DNA from 3 places in the Streptococcus dentalis genome. Region 2 is predicted to be linked to each of the others. Evidence: predicted binding sites of a transcription regulator. Region 2 holds the regulator's gene; each other region holds the start of a gene.
The links. Region 2 encodes Rex, which represses fermentation and respiration genes when NADH is low (regulators of the CRP and FNR family bind a similar motif). Its sites were predicted from a motif close to TTGTGAANTANTTCACAA; they were not measured.

Region 1: the regulator Rex is predicted to act here: its motif matches at 2,476-2,493, upstream of SM121_RS06620 (formate/nitrite transporter family protein).
Region 3: the regulator Rex is predicted to act here: its motif matches at 2,599-2,616, upstream of adhE (bifunctional acetaldehyde-CoA/alcohol dehydrogenase).

Annotation. Positions count from the first base shown of each region.
Region 1 covers NZ_CP139418.1:1,357,231-1,361,963, reverse strand. Annotated here, with positions in the region: gene SM121_RS06635 (hypothetical protein) at 1-317, opposite strand, end outside; gene rplL (50S ribosomal protein L7/L12) at 477-845, opposite strand; gene rplJ (50S ribosomal protein L10) at 922-1,422, opposite strand; ribosomal protein L10 leader region at 1,461-1,595, opposite strand; gene SM121_RS06620 (formate/nitrite transporter family protein) at 1,657-2,454, opposite strand; gene SM121_RS06615 (glucosaminidase domain-containing protein) at 2,622-3,326, opposite strand; gene yihA (ribosome biogenesis GTP-binding protein YihA/YsxC) at 3,476-4,078, opposite strand; gene clpX (ATP-dependent Clp protease ATP-binding subunit ClpX) at 4,090-4,733, opposite strand, start outside.
Region 2 covers NZ_CP139418.1:1,462,951-1,467,683, reverse strand. Annotated here, with positions in the region: gene gyrA (DNA gyrase subunit A) at 1-667, shown strand, start outside; gene SM121_RS07145 (class A sortase) at 681-1,424, shown strand; gene SM121_RS07140 (hypothetical protein) at 1,594-1,872, shown strand; gene radC (RadC family protein) at 1,927-2,610, shown strand; gene SM121_RS07130 (redox-sensing transcriptional repressor Rex) at 2,663-3,310, opposite strand; gene SM121_RS07125 (DUF4649 family protein) at 3,441-3,656, opposite strand; gene SM121_RS07120 (DUF1831 domain-containing protein) at 3,658-4,005, opposite strand; gene SM121_RS07115 (cysteine desulfurase family protein) at 4,015-4,733, opposite strand, start outside.
Region 3 covers NZ_CP139418.1:357,940-362,672, forward strand. Annotated here, with positions in the region: gene adhE (bifunctional acetaldehyde-CoA/alcohol dehydrogenase) at 1-2,504, opposite strand, end outside; gene SM121_RS01835 (acyltransferase family protein) at 2,907-4,709, opposite strand; gene SM121_RS01840 (MORN repeat-containing protein) at 4,699-4,733, opposite strand, start outside.

The sequences.
Region 1 (4,733 bases), 110 kb from region 2:
ACACTGTAGTCATTCTTCATAACAAATATTTTGTTTTTTTGGTCAACCTTAAAATCATAGGATTGATTGATATTTTGAATATTTGATTTTATTCGAACCTTCATAAGGCCTTCTTTATCCTTAATGATAATCGAAACCTTAAATTTATAATCATCTGAAATGATATAAGCAAGTTCACTTGGTAGCCTCTCCCTCGCTTCATCTGTTGTGGGTTCGAATACATAAGTCCCATTATCACTTTTTGGACCACAGGCTACCAAAAGGACTGCTGCAAAAACAGCAACTAAAGCCAAAAGAATCTGTTTAAAATTTTTCATACCTTCTCCTTATTTCATCGAATAACCCTATTATAGCAACAATCTTGTCGTATCTCAATGAAATATTTGATGATACAGGGCTTGTAAAAGTCACGAAAGAAAGAATGCACAAAAAAACCGAGGCCTAAACCTCGGTTTTCATTTTGATTGGAAACTCGATTATTTAAGAGTAACTGAAGCTCCAGTTTCTTCCAATTTACCTTTGATTTCTTCAGCTTCAGCTGCAGCAACACCTTCTTTGATAACACCAGGTGCACCATCAACAAGTTCTTTAGCTTCTTTAAGACCAAGACCAGTGATTTCACGTACAACTTTGATAACGCCGACTTTCTTGTCGCCTGCAGATGTCAATTCGATATCGAATGAATCTTTAGCAGCACCTGCATCAGCAGCACCAGCTGCAGCAACAGCTACAGGAGCAGCTGCAGTTACACCAAATTCTTCTTCGATAGCTTTTACAAGGTCGTTCAATTCAAGGATTGAAGCTTCTTTAATTTCAGCAATAATGTTTTCAATGTTCAATGCCATTGTTATTTCCTCCAAATAAGTTTTAATTTTATGTTTTTATTTTTTTTGTAGCTAGGCTACGCTGCGTAGCTTAAGATTAAGCTGCGTCTTCTTTGTTGTCTGCAACCGCTTTGACTGCAAGAGCAACGTTGCGCACTGGCGCTTGAAGTACAGAAAGGAGCATAGAAAGAAGTCCTTCGCGGTTTGGAAGAGTTGCAAGTGCAAGAATCTCTTCTTTAGATGCGACAGCGCCTTCGATTGCACCACCTTTGATTTCAAGTGCTTCAGCGTCTTTTGCAAAATCGTTCAAGATTTTCGCAGGTGCGATAACATCTTCGTTAGAAAATGCTACTGCAGAAGGTCCAACGAATACAGATGCAAGATCTTCAAGACCAGCTTTTTCAGCTGCACGACGCAAGATTGAGTTTTTGATAACTTTAAACTCAACTTCGCTTCCGCGAAGGTTGCGACGGAGAACTGTATCTTGCTCAACTGTCAAACCGCGAGAATCTACAACGACGATTGATGCAGCAGCTTTCATTTTTTCAGCTACCACGTCAACAAGTTCCGCTTTTTTAGCAATAATTGCTTCACTCATTAGTGTGTTCACCTCCGTAATTATTTTGCTTGGGGAATTTTTCCAAAAGAAAAACGCGCCCAAACCTAGACACGAAAGTACAATACGCTTCTTTTAATTGATACGTTTTGTCCTCGGTAGGATCTTTATGAGTCGAGCTCCCCTACTGTCTTAGGCAGTTTTTTCAAACCGTAGATTAGTTTATCATATATAAAAAAAGAATGCAAGTACTTTTGCAAACTTTTTTTATATTTTTTAATCGTTGTAGAGACTCTTGATATTATTCAACCAAGCATAGGCTAGTCCCATTAGAACTCCTCCTCCTACCCAGTTGGCAAAGAAGGTCACGCTATAATGACGTAAAATATTTAAAAACTCAAAATGTGGCAATTGGCTAGAAACTGAATTAAAGCTCAATAATGAGAAAGAAGCAAAGTTTGCAGCCAAGTGTTCATTGGTCATAAAGACAAACATATAAATAGCAGAGAGTGCTAAGAGCACCTTGGCTGTTTCATCTTTGAAATATAGATAAGAAAGAATAGCAATATTGACGAAGATATTGGCAATAATTCCTTCAAAGAAAACCACTTGATTGCTGCGTTGGAGTTTATTTTCTGCCACAGTAGCTAGGAATCCTTTTGGATCGACATGAGCAAAGGCTGTTGTCTGATTGAAAAGAAAAGCCACGATTAAAGCACCAATTAAATTAAAGAAGGTACAATAAAGAAGAATTTCCAGCGCTTTCTTCCAATGAATTTTCTTTAGATAGGTCCCCGCCGTCAAATACATCATATTTGAGGTGGTTAATTCCGCATTTAAGAATAAGAGGTAAACCAAGCCCCAGGCAAAGATGAATGGAAATAGAAAACGACCAGATCCAGGTACAAAGGTATTTAATAAGTCTGCGGCAACTGCTCCGACCGCCGTACTTAAAGTAAGAAATCCTCCAGCAAAAATAGAACGTACAGCATAGCGAGTTTTAGATTTCTGATAGAGATCTTCCTTCTTATTACACGCCGCTCCAACTTTTTGAATAAAATTAGATTCAGACATACTATTCTCCTTATATAATGTTTGTGAATAAAATCATTATATCATAGAGAGAAAAGTTTGAAAAGGTTTTCAGGAAAAATTCTTAAATTTTCAGCATATACGTTTTATATCGAATATCATAATTTGCTAAAAAACAACAAAAAAACAGGCATCTGCCTGCTTTAGTTTTAATAATTTAAACGGTTCGCCCAAGCGATATCCAAATTCAAGATTTCTTGTGAAGTGAACTGTTGGCGATATGGATTGTATACTGAACCTGTAATACCACCTTGAACATTTGGTGAATCGTATTGAGTCAAATTATAAGTTTCAATGATGTTATTAAGTTTTGCATAGTAGCTTGTGTCTGTCGCATAAACACCTGTCAAAGCTGCTGTTGCATCTTGGTAACTAGAGGTGTTGCTCTTCCATGCACCTGCAAAATGTCCTTGTTTCAATACTGCTACGTAGTCTTGCAATGATTCATAGTAAGATGGGTAAGAACGAAAAGCGTCATTAATCGTATAGGCATTTCCAGCACCGTCATCCTCCCAAGTTTGCATCACTGCGGATTGACCAGCATAACTTCCTTTAATACCGAAAAGGTTGTAATGCGGATAAGAAGACAAGCCAGACTGACCTGATCCACTTTCAAGGATAGCTTGTGCGATCATAACGGAAGCATAAAGGTCGTTCGCTTGACCGAGCTGACGAGCTGACTCACCAATTTGTGAGATGAAAGCTTCAGTAGGGTCTGAATAAGCTTGGTAAGTTCCATCATTAGCACCAACTGATGTGATGTGCTCGCTCATAGCAGCGGCAAATGTCCCCGCTGCTAATACAGAAACGAACAAACCAAATAATTTCGTTTTATTCCGTATTTTCTTTTTCATAATACAATTTATCTCCAATTAATTTTTTATCATCTTTTATCTTTATAGAGATTATACCATATAAATAGAAGAAAACAAAGACACTTATATTACACTTGTATTACAATTGCGAGATAAATCCAAAACAAAAATGACATTTTCATGTCATTTCAATTTATTTCGTAAAACGCATTTTCTAAAATAGCATCCCATGACTTCTCTAATCCTTCCCTAGTTACAGAAGAAAAGACGATAAAGGTGTCAGCAGGATCAAAATCTAGTTTTTTCTTGATGATCGATTCATGTTTGTTCCATTTTCCACGCGGAATCTTATCTGCCTTAGTTGCTACCAAGATCACTGGAATTTCGTAGTACTTTAAGAATTCATACATCTGGACATCATCTGCAGAAGGTTCATGACGAAAATCGACTAGGCTAACGACTGCTTTTAAGTTCTCACGGCTGGTGAGGTATTCTTCAATCATCCGTCCCCACTTCTCGCGTTCTTTTTTAGAGACACGTGCATAGCCATAACCAGGTACGTCTACCAAGCGGAGTTTATCATCAATATTGAAGAAATTGAGCAATTGAGTTTTTCCTGGTTTGCCAGATGTTCTGGCCAGGTTTTTTCGATTTAAGAGAGTATTAATAAAAGAAGACTTGCCGACATTGGATCGACCGGCAAGTGCAACTTCTGGAATCTCATCTTGAGGATAATGACTCTTATTTGCAGCGCTTAAGAGGATATCCGCATTATGTGTGTTAATTTCCATATTTTATCTTTCTAGGCTGTTTCGAGAATTGGTTTTTCAGTTCCATCTACAGCTTCTTTTGTAATTCGAACAAGTTTGACATCTTCTTGACTTGGAATTTCAAACATGACATCCATCATCGTTTCTTCGATAATGGAGCGAAGTCCACGAGCTCCTGTTTTTCTTTCGATAGCTTTATTGGCAATCTCTTGAAGAGCTTCATCATCGAATTCCAATTCAACATTATCATAAGAGAGCAAGGTTTGGTATTGTTTTACCAAGGCATTGCGTGGCTCTTTCAAGATACGGACAAGGTCGTCAACTGTCAATTGCTCAAGAGCAGCAAAGACTGGAAGACGTCCGATCAATTCTGGGATAATCCCGAATTTTTGAATATCTTCTGCCACGATTTCTTGCATGTAAGAGCTTGATTCATCAATGGCTTTATTGTTCTTACCGAAACCGATGACTTTTTCACCGAGACGTTGCTTAACAATTTCTTCGATCCCGTCAAAAGCTCCACCTACGATGAAGAGAATATTCTTGGTATCCACTTGGATCATTTCTTGTTGAGGATGTTTACGTCCCCCTTGAGGTGGGACACTAGCGACGGTTCCTTCGATGATCTTCAAGAGGGCTTGTTGTACCCCTTCACCAGAAACGTCACGTGTGATAG
Region 2 (4,733 bases):
CATTATTAATGTGGAGCAAGACCGCAGGGACGAAGCCTACCTCTTCTTTACGACGCGAAAAGGTTTGGTCAAGCGGACCAATGTAGCTGAATTTTCAAATATTCGTCAGAACGGTCTGAAAGCGCTGAATCTGCGCGATGAGGATGAATTAATCAATGTCTTCCTTACAGATGGCAACACTGATGTTATTATCGGTACCAAGTATGGTTATTCTGTCCGCTTTAATGAGGCTGTAGTCCGAAATATGGGACGTTCTGCCACAGGTGTACGTGGTGTGAATCTCCGTGAAGGAGACAAGGTTGTTGGAGCTAGTGTCGTTACGGATCAAGATGAAGTATTGATCATCACTGAAAAAGGGTATGGTAAGCGTACAATGGCTAGCGAATACCCAACCAAAGGCCGTGGTGGTAAAGGAATCAAGACAGCCAATATTACAGAGAAAAATGGTCCGTTAGCTGGTCTTTTAACTGTTAAAGGGGATGAAGATCTGATGATTATTACCGATACAGGAGTCATGATTCGCACAAATGTTGGGAATATCTCTCAAACGGGTCGTTCAACTCAGGGTGTGAAAGTTATGAGACTGGATCAGGATGCGAAAATTGTGACCTTTACAACAGTCCAGCCTGATGATAAAGATGAAGAAGTAGTGGAAGAAAACGAATAGATAAGGGGACAGTATGTCACGCAGAAGAAAAAAGAAAAAGAGTTTACGCAATACTCTTATCAACATCGTTGCAACACTTTTGATTATTCTCTCGCTTCTCTTAATTTTCAATGCTCCGATCCGAAATATGATTATGGTTTGGCATACCAACCAATACCAGGTTAGCAAGGTCGATAAAAACACCATTGATAAGAATAAAAAAGTGAAAACGAGCTTTGATTTCCAACATGTTAAGTCACTCTCGACGGAAGCTGTGATCAATGCCCAATGGAAGGCTCAGAAACTTCCTGTGATTGGGGGAATTTCGATTCCTGAATTGAACATGAATCTTCCGATTTTTAAGGGACTAGAAAACGTAGCCCTCTACTATGGGGCAGGGACCATGAAGGAAAACCAAGTTATGGGGCAAGGCAATTATTCTCTCGCCAGTCACCATGTATTTGGCTTAACTGGTGCAAATGCCATGTTGTTTTCACCATTAGAGAAAGCCAAGGCTGGTATGAAGATCTACATCACGGACAAAGAGAAAGTCTATACTTATGTCATCTCGTCAGTTGAGACAGTGACTCCAGACCGTGTAGATGTTATTCAAGATCGTGAAGGCGTTAATGAGATCACTTTGGTGACCTGTGAGGATGCTGCAGCGACTTACCGTACGATTGTAAAAGGGAATTTGGAAACCTCTGTTGACTATGACAAGGCTCCAAAAGACATCCTGGATTCATTCAGCAAGTCTTATAATCAAATGCAACTTTAAGAAAATAAAGTCCGAGACAGAAATGTCTGGGCTTTTTCTATGTAGGAAACTAGGAGAAATTCTTGTAAAATTGTAAGAGATTGGTAATATTATGTAAGGAACTTGTCATAATATTGAGGGAAATTCAGTATATAATAGAGGAGAAAGAGTATGATAAGGAGGTAGGATAGTGACAAAAGAGCGAATTTATCATCTCTTGCATCATTTCTATAATCTCTTAGTAAATGATTTTCCACGAAATGGATTAATTACGAAAGGAATCTACGAAGTAGAACAGGTTTACCAAGCTTTAGAGGCCATTCCTCAGAGTCAGGAGTACCTGATTCGCTGTGAAATTCAACAGTTTTTAAAGGAGCTTGAACAAGTTCAAACAGGTTATCAGATCCGCTTTAATAAAGATGAAGTATTAGTGTTAGATGATTTGAAGCAAGAAATTGCCTGCAAATAATGAAAGGTCGTCGTTTTCTCTATTTATTACGAATTAATAAGTGAGGAGGAAATTATGTACGACATATCATTTATTGAACCGTCTTTGCTTCCTAGGGAACGTTTGGTTTCTGAAGGGGTGGATAAGCTGAGTCATCAGGAATTGTTATCCATTCTCTTGCGAACAGGCAATAAGCAAAAAAGCGTTTATGAGATTGCACAAGGTCTTTTGAGTTCGGTTAATAGTTTAAAGGAGTTAAGTCAATTAACCCTAGAGGAGCTACAGGAAATCTCTGGTATTGGCCGGGTGAAGGCCATCGAACTTCAAGCTGTGATTGAGTTTGGACGAAGGATTCATAAAGACGAATTGATGAGTTCTGAACAAATCATGAGTAGTCAGAAATTGGCCCATAAAATTCAACAGGAAATCGGCCATAAGAAACAGGAGCACCTGGTTGCCCTTTATTTGAATACGCAGAATGAAATTATTCATCAACAGACCATTTTTATTGGAACAGTGAATCGAAGTATTGCGGAGCCACGTGAAATCCTACATTATGCACTAAAACACATGGCGACGTCCATCATCTTGGCTCACAATCATCCATCTGGTGCCGTATTTCCCAGTAAAAACGATGATGAAGTAACGCATCGAGTCTTAGAGGCCTGTGAAGTGATGGGTTTAACCCTATTGGATCACTTGATTGTATCTGAAGAAAATTACTATAGTTATCGAGAAGAAACAGATTATTTAGTTTAAAAAAGGTTGGAATCCTCTGGTTCCAACCTTTTTGTTGTTAAAGTATAAGTCTTTATTCTTCGTTTTTTCGCATGAAATAAAGGAGTGTTTGCAATTCACTGGTGAGGTCGACATATTGGACGACGACATCTTTAGGAACTGTCAGATGCACTGGTGAGAAGCTGAGAATCCCTTTGACCCCAGCGTCTACCAAAAGGCTAGCCACTTCTTGAGCCTTGACGCTTGGAACAGTTAGGATGGCTGTTTGAATGCCTTCTTGTTTGAGCTTTTCTTTAATAGAGGAAATACCGTAAATGGGAATTCCGTCCTTACTTTTGGTATTGATCAGTTCATGATCGTCAAGATCAAACGCCATGACAATTTTCATCTTATTGCGTTCATGGAAGCGATAGTTGAGAAGCGCACTTCCCATATTTCCGATCCCCACAATAGCGACATTGGTAATGGCATTATCATTTAAGAGATCCGCAAAGAAGTTCATCAGTTTTTTTACGTCATAACCAAATCCCCGTCTTCCTAATTCACCAAAATAAGAAAAATCTCGGCGAACGGTAGCAGAGTCAATCCCAATTGCATCCGCAATTTGCTTGGAATTGACGCGCTCTATTTTTTCAGAGTTAAAGCGTTTAAAAATGCGGTAGTAGAGCGATAAGCGTTTTGCTGTTGCGCGTGGAATTGGAGTATTTTTATCATGTTTCACAATATCACAACCTTTCCCTCTTATTGTATAGGAAGATTGTGAAAAAATCAACTATGTAGACCGATTTTTCAAAAATATATTTGTCTAACTAAAAAGCTGATGGTGATGGGAGAGTTCCATCATCATCAGCTTAGTTTTTAGCTTGTTCTAATTTTTTCAAAAAAGCATAGAGTCCATCGACACGCCCCGTATAGGGGAGCTTTTCACCCTTGTATTCAATGGAAACGATTGAGTAAGAGTCAGGTAAGGTTACACAGCCTGAAAAAGCTAAGATGCAGGCTGCAAGGTCGGGATAAGTAGTCGTTCGTTCTACTTGGTACGCGTCGATATAAGTTAGGGTTACCATATTAAACCTCTGTTTTGTTGAAAATTTCTCTTTCAACGAGACTATCCATTAAGAAATAGAATTTTTGTTGGATAATGTCATTTTCTGGATTTTTAAAGATATTAACCAGGCGAAGACCTGACTTATCTGTAATATTGATTTTAAAACCAGTGAGGTCTTTGTTGAAGATAATTTTAAGCAGGAAACCTTCACCGCTATTTGGAACAGCTTCGAGCAAACGATTCAACTCGTAATTTCCAACTTTTGTAACAGCAAATGTATTGTCACGTAAGGTATATTTTTTAATATTTGGGTGAAGACTATAGGTATATTTGCAGTCTTTCAATGTGATACTAGTTTCAAAAGTCATATTGTTCTCCTATGATAAAATTTCTTTAAGTTTTGTGAGGAAGTCTTGAACCTCCTCTATGGTATTGAGTTCTGAAAAACTAATTCGAAGGGATTCTTTTAGGCGTGAGCTATCTTTTCCATAGAGCGCCTCAAGGACATGGCTGGGTTGAATGGTACCTGCGGTACAAGCAGAACCTGTAGAGACAGAAATTCCAGCAAGATCGAGTCGCATCAATAATACATCATTTTGGACACCCGGAAAGCCAAGGTTCCAAACAAATGGAAGATGATCATCATTCGCATTTACGTAGTAGTCGTAGGCTGCTAAACCATTGACTAGTTCTTGGCCGAGTTTTTGAACCTGGTTGAAATTTTCTTCTTGATGAAGTGTAGCTTGCTGAAGCGCGGTTGCCATCCCGACAATTGAAATGAGATTTTCCGTGCTGGCTCTCATCTTACTTTCCTGATCCCCACCATGTAAGAGATTATCAAAATCTTTGACGGCCGCATAAAGGAAGCCGACTCCCTTAGGGCCATGGAATTTGTGGGCAGAAGCACTGAGAAAATCAATTCCCAACTCTTCGGGATAGACAGGGACCTTTCCAATTGCTTGGACAGCATCAACGTGAAAGGCAGCTGGATGATCTTTTAAGAGTTCTCCGATTTCTTTAATCGGTAACAGATCGCCTGTCTCATTATTGGCAAACATGGTAGAGACAAGAATAGTATCCGGTCTAAGTGCAGCCT
Region 3 (4,733 bases), 870 kb from region 2:
CATTCTTTTTCATCGATTCCTTGTGCTTTGAAGTTCATTTCGATACCACAGCGTTCACCGAGTTCGTATACAGCTTTTGCGTAAGCTTCAACGGCTTCTTCTGGAGTAGAGCATGGAAGTCCTAGCATACGAGCGATATCTTGGTATTTTTCATCTGCACGGTAGTAGTTGTACTTAGGCCATGTAGCTGTCTTGGCTGGGCGTGTACCGTTGTAGCGGATAACGTATGGAAGCAAGATCGCATTGGTCCGTCCGTGGATGGTGTGGAATTGCGCACCGATCTTGTGGGCCATTGAGTGAGAAATACCGAGGAAGGCATTGGCGAAGGCCATACCTGCGATCGTTGACGCATTGTGCATCTTTTCGCGTGAATGGAAGTCCGCATTCTTGACTGAGCTTTCCAAGTTTTCAAAGACAAGTTTAATAGCTTGAAGAGCAAGACCATCTGTGAAGTCGCTAGCCATTTGTGATACGTAAGCTTCTGTCGCGTGCGTCAAGACGTCCATACCAGTGTCTGCTGCAACAGATCCAGGAACTGTCAATACCAAGGCAGGGTCTACGATGGCAACTGTTGGAGTCAATGAGTAGTCTGCGATTGGGTATTTACGGTTGTTGGCTTTATCAGAGATAACGGCAAATGGTGTTACTTCAGATCCTGTACCAGATGTTGTTGGGATCGCAATAAATTTGGTCTTCTTACCAAGCAATGGGAACTTGAAGGCACGTTTACGGATATCCATGAATTTTTGAACCAAGTCACGGAAGTCCACTTCTGGTTGTTCGTAGAAGAGCCACATAACTTTGGCCGCATCCATTGGTGATCCACCACCGAGAGCAATGATGGTATCTGGTTTGAAAGCACGCATGATCTCTGTACCACGTTCAACAGTTGTGATATCTGGATCTGGTTCTACGTCTGCAAAGATTTGGTAAACCACCTTGTTGCGACGAAGGTCAAGCTGTTCGATGATACGATCAAGGAAACCAAGCTCTACCATAGCGTGGTCTGTAACGATCATGACACGTTCAACGTCACGACATTTTTGTAGGTATTCAATTGAATCACGTTCAAAGTATGTTTTTGAAGGAAGTTTCATCCATTGCATGTTATTTCTCCGGCGTCCGACTTTTTTGATATTCAAGAGGTTGATAGCACTAACGTTGTCCCCAACAGAGTTACGTCCGTAAGAACCACATCCAAGTGTCAATGATGGCAAGAAGGCATTGTAAACATCCCCGATACCACCGAAAGTCGAAGGAGAGTTGCAGATCACACGAATGGCTTTAACTGCTTTACCAAATTCTTTGGTCAATTCTTCATCAGCAGTATGGATGGCTGCTGAGTGACCAAGACCGTTGAATTCAACCATTTGGCGAGCTTTGTTAATTCCGTCTTCACGGCTTTCAGATTTCAAAACAGCGATGACTGGTGACAATTTTTCACGAGTCAACGGTTCTTTTTCGCCAACTTCTTTACATTCTGCCGCAAGGATATTGGTTCCTTCTGGAACAGAGAAACCAGCTTGTTCAGCGATCCATGTTGCTGGTTTCCCAACGATGTCCGCATTCAATTTCGCACCCGCACAGTTCTTGCTGTTGGCTTTTACACCGAAGCAGAACTCTTCAAGAAGGGCTTTTTCTTTTTTGTTGACAAAGTAAGTGTGGTAAGATTTGAATTCTTCAACAAACTCATCGTAGATTTCTTTATCGATGATAACCGCTTGTTCAGATGCACAGACCATACCGTTGTCAAATGATTTAGACATGACGATATCGTGTGCTGCTTGGCGGATATTGGCTGATTTTTCAACGTAAGCAGGAACGTTTCCGGCACCAACCCCAAGAGCTGGTTTTCCACAAGAATAAGCAGCTTTTACCATGGCGTTACCACCGGTCGCAAGGATCGTAGCAACCCCTTCATGGTTCATAAGGGCACTGGTTGCTTCCATAGAAGGTTGGGTAATCCATTGCACACAGTTCTCAGGTGCTCCAGCTGCAATTGCTGCATCGCGTACGATTCGTGCCGCATGAGCAGATGATTCTTGAGCAGATGGGTGGAAGGCAAAGACGATAGGGTTCCGTGTCTTCAAGGAAATCAATGCTTTAAAGATTGCTGTTGAAGTAGGGTTGGTTGTAGGAGTGATCCCACAGACAACTCCGACTGGCTCCGCAATCAGGGTCAAACCAGTGACGTCATCTTCTGAAATGACACCAACTGTCTTGGTGTGACGCATGTTGTTTACAACGTGTTCACAAGCGAACAAGTTCTTCGTCGCCTTGTCTTCAAAGACTCCACGACCAGTTTCTTCATAAGCATGAAGAGCGAGCTCACCGTGTGCGTCAAGAGCAGCTACAGATGCTTTCGCTACAATGTAGTCGACTTGCTCCTGGTTCAATTTGCGCATTTCTTCAAGCGCCACTAGCGCTTTTTGCACCAACTCGTCTACGTGTTTTTCAGCAGCGAGTTTCTTTTCTTCAGGTGAGAGAGTTTTTTTATCAGCCATTTGATGCTTTCCTCCAATGTTTGAAACCCTTATCCTTTTCTAGAACTTTTTCATGTTTTCGGAAATTTTCAAGAATAGTGTAAGAAATTTCTATTTGTTAATTATTTCACAATATAATTGTACTCTATTTTGAGATTTTTGTAAACACTTCCAAGCAACTTTCACAAAGAATTTTTTGAAGTTTGTGAAAGTTTCATCAATTCTATTGCTGTGAAAGCAATTATCTAGCAAAATTGTGAAAAAATAATTAAAAAATTTTTTTCTTCACAAAAAGATGTTTTCAATTTATTTTTGTAAGCGTTTTCTTAATCTTACTAAAAAAAGCAGCTTTTTACAAGTAAAAAGTTGCTTTTTGTTTTATTTTGTTAGAATTTGTTTTGTTTCAGTTTCAGAGAAGCGTTTTTACTTCTTGACTGGACCTTTTTCAGCCTTATCAAGGGCTTCTTTGACGGTTTGAGCATAGAGTTCTCCACCATTGGTTTCCATATTGAAGTGAACAGAGTCTGTTCCCACCCAAATATTTGGATTTTCAATTGCTACTTGGTACCAGTCCGCAATCGTGATGAAGTCGTATTTCTTGGCTAGTTCCAACTCATAAAGACGAGTTTGAACCGATTCACTGGACTGATCGTTGGCATAGCGACCATCATATGGTGTCACAAGGATCAAGCGACGGCCTTTTGGAAGTTTTTCAACATACTGATCCAGCAACTCTTTGTAGTTGCTCACGGTATTGGTTCCTAGGGCAATGACCACATTTTTTAGGAGAACTTTATTGGAGATATCGGTCTCAAAGACCTTCATTCCATTTTCCAACTGACGGCTCACCACTGCATCGATCTGGATACCAGGAATGGCTTTAGTCAAGTAGTCCTGCGCTCGCAAGTTAACCGAATCACCGATCATGGTCACACCATTTGAGACATTATAGTCTGTTGCAGTAGCATTCTCCACCTGCGTCCGTGTGACTTGCATTTTGCTATCTGCTTGATTGAGCCCACTCACTACCAAACTCTCATCAAAAGCTCCGACGGTTGGTGCAAAGGCAGAGATCCCGATCATCAAGAGAGCCAGAGGAATCATGAGGTAAAAGATCGGCTTGGTCAAAAAGCTGAGATCCATCTTCATGCCAAAGACACGAGGCTCCTTACCTGCAATGGTTGGCTCCAAAATATAGAAGGAGAGAGCCGTTAAAATCAAGGAAACAATCGTCGTCACAAATGCTGCCATCATATTTCCCAAATGTTGAGAGAAGATGATAAAGAAAGGCCAGTGGAAAAGATAAACGCCATAACTGGTATCCGCAAGAAAATTGAGGATGACCGGCTCTTTTTTATTCGGAGTCTTCTCATGGAGAATGCGGGCCGAAAGAATCATGGCACCAGCTGCGATTGTCGCTGCTAGAAAGCCGAATAGATAGGTCCACAAGCTATCAAATGGTAAGAAAAGGCTGAGTACAAATAAGAAGGCAAAGCTTCCCCCCAAGACCGATAAGGTCTTTTTCATGCTCCACGACTGCACCAGCTTTGTAAAGTTCGGGCTGACATCAGCAATCCCTGTCACCGTTGCTAGACACGATCCCGCAAAGAAGGGGAAGATGTGAGTGAAACTAGAGAAATAGATGGTAGAGAAATTAGCTGTCAGAAAGGCGCGGATGAACATAGACAAGAAGGTAAAGAGAAAGAGCCCGCTGGATGCGAAAAAGAGCATACCTCGGTATTGTCCAACCGTCTTAGCCCGCTTAGCTAAGAACCACGCCAAAAGTGCCCAGAGCACATAATAATGCACTTCTAGGGCCAAGCTCCACGTATGAAGGAAGAGATGCGGAATGAAGTTACTTTCGTAACTACCACCCGTTGCCATCTCAAAGAAATTAGTCACAAAACCAAAGACCGCCGCAATCTGGGTCCCAATACCAGCCACATAGTCACGTTGGACCATAAAGGTAAAGGGCATCACGATCAAAACCATAAAGACAAGTGGCGGTACAATCCTATAAAAACGTCGCTTCAAGAAAGCCAGGTAGTCGATTCCTTGCTTACGCGCAAATTCATCAATCAAGAGCGCTGTAATCAAGAATCCTGAGAAGGTGAAGAAAATATCTACTCCAATGAAACCTCCAGGAAAGGACTTCTGGAAGAAATGGTAGAGCAATACCAATAAGAGTCCTGTGACGCGGACTAGCGAAAACCATTTAATGCGCATTTTGATAAATCCCCTGCTTGAATG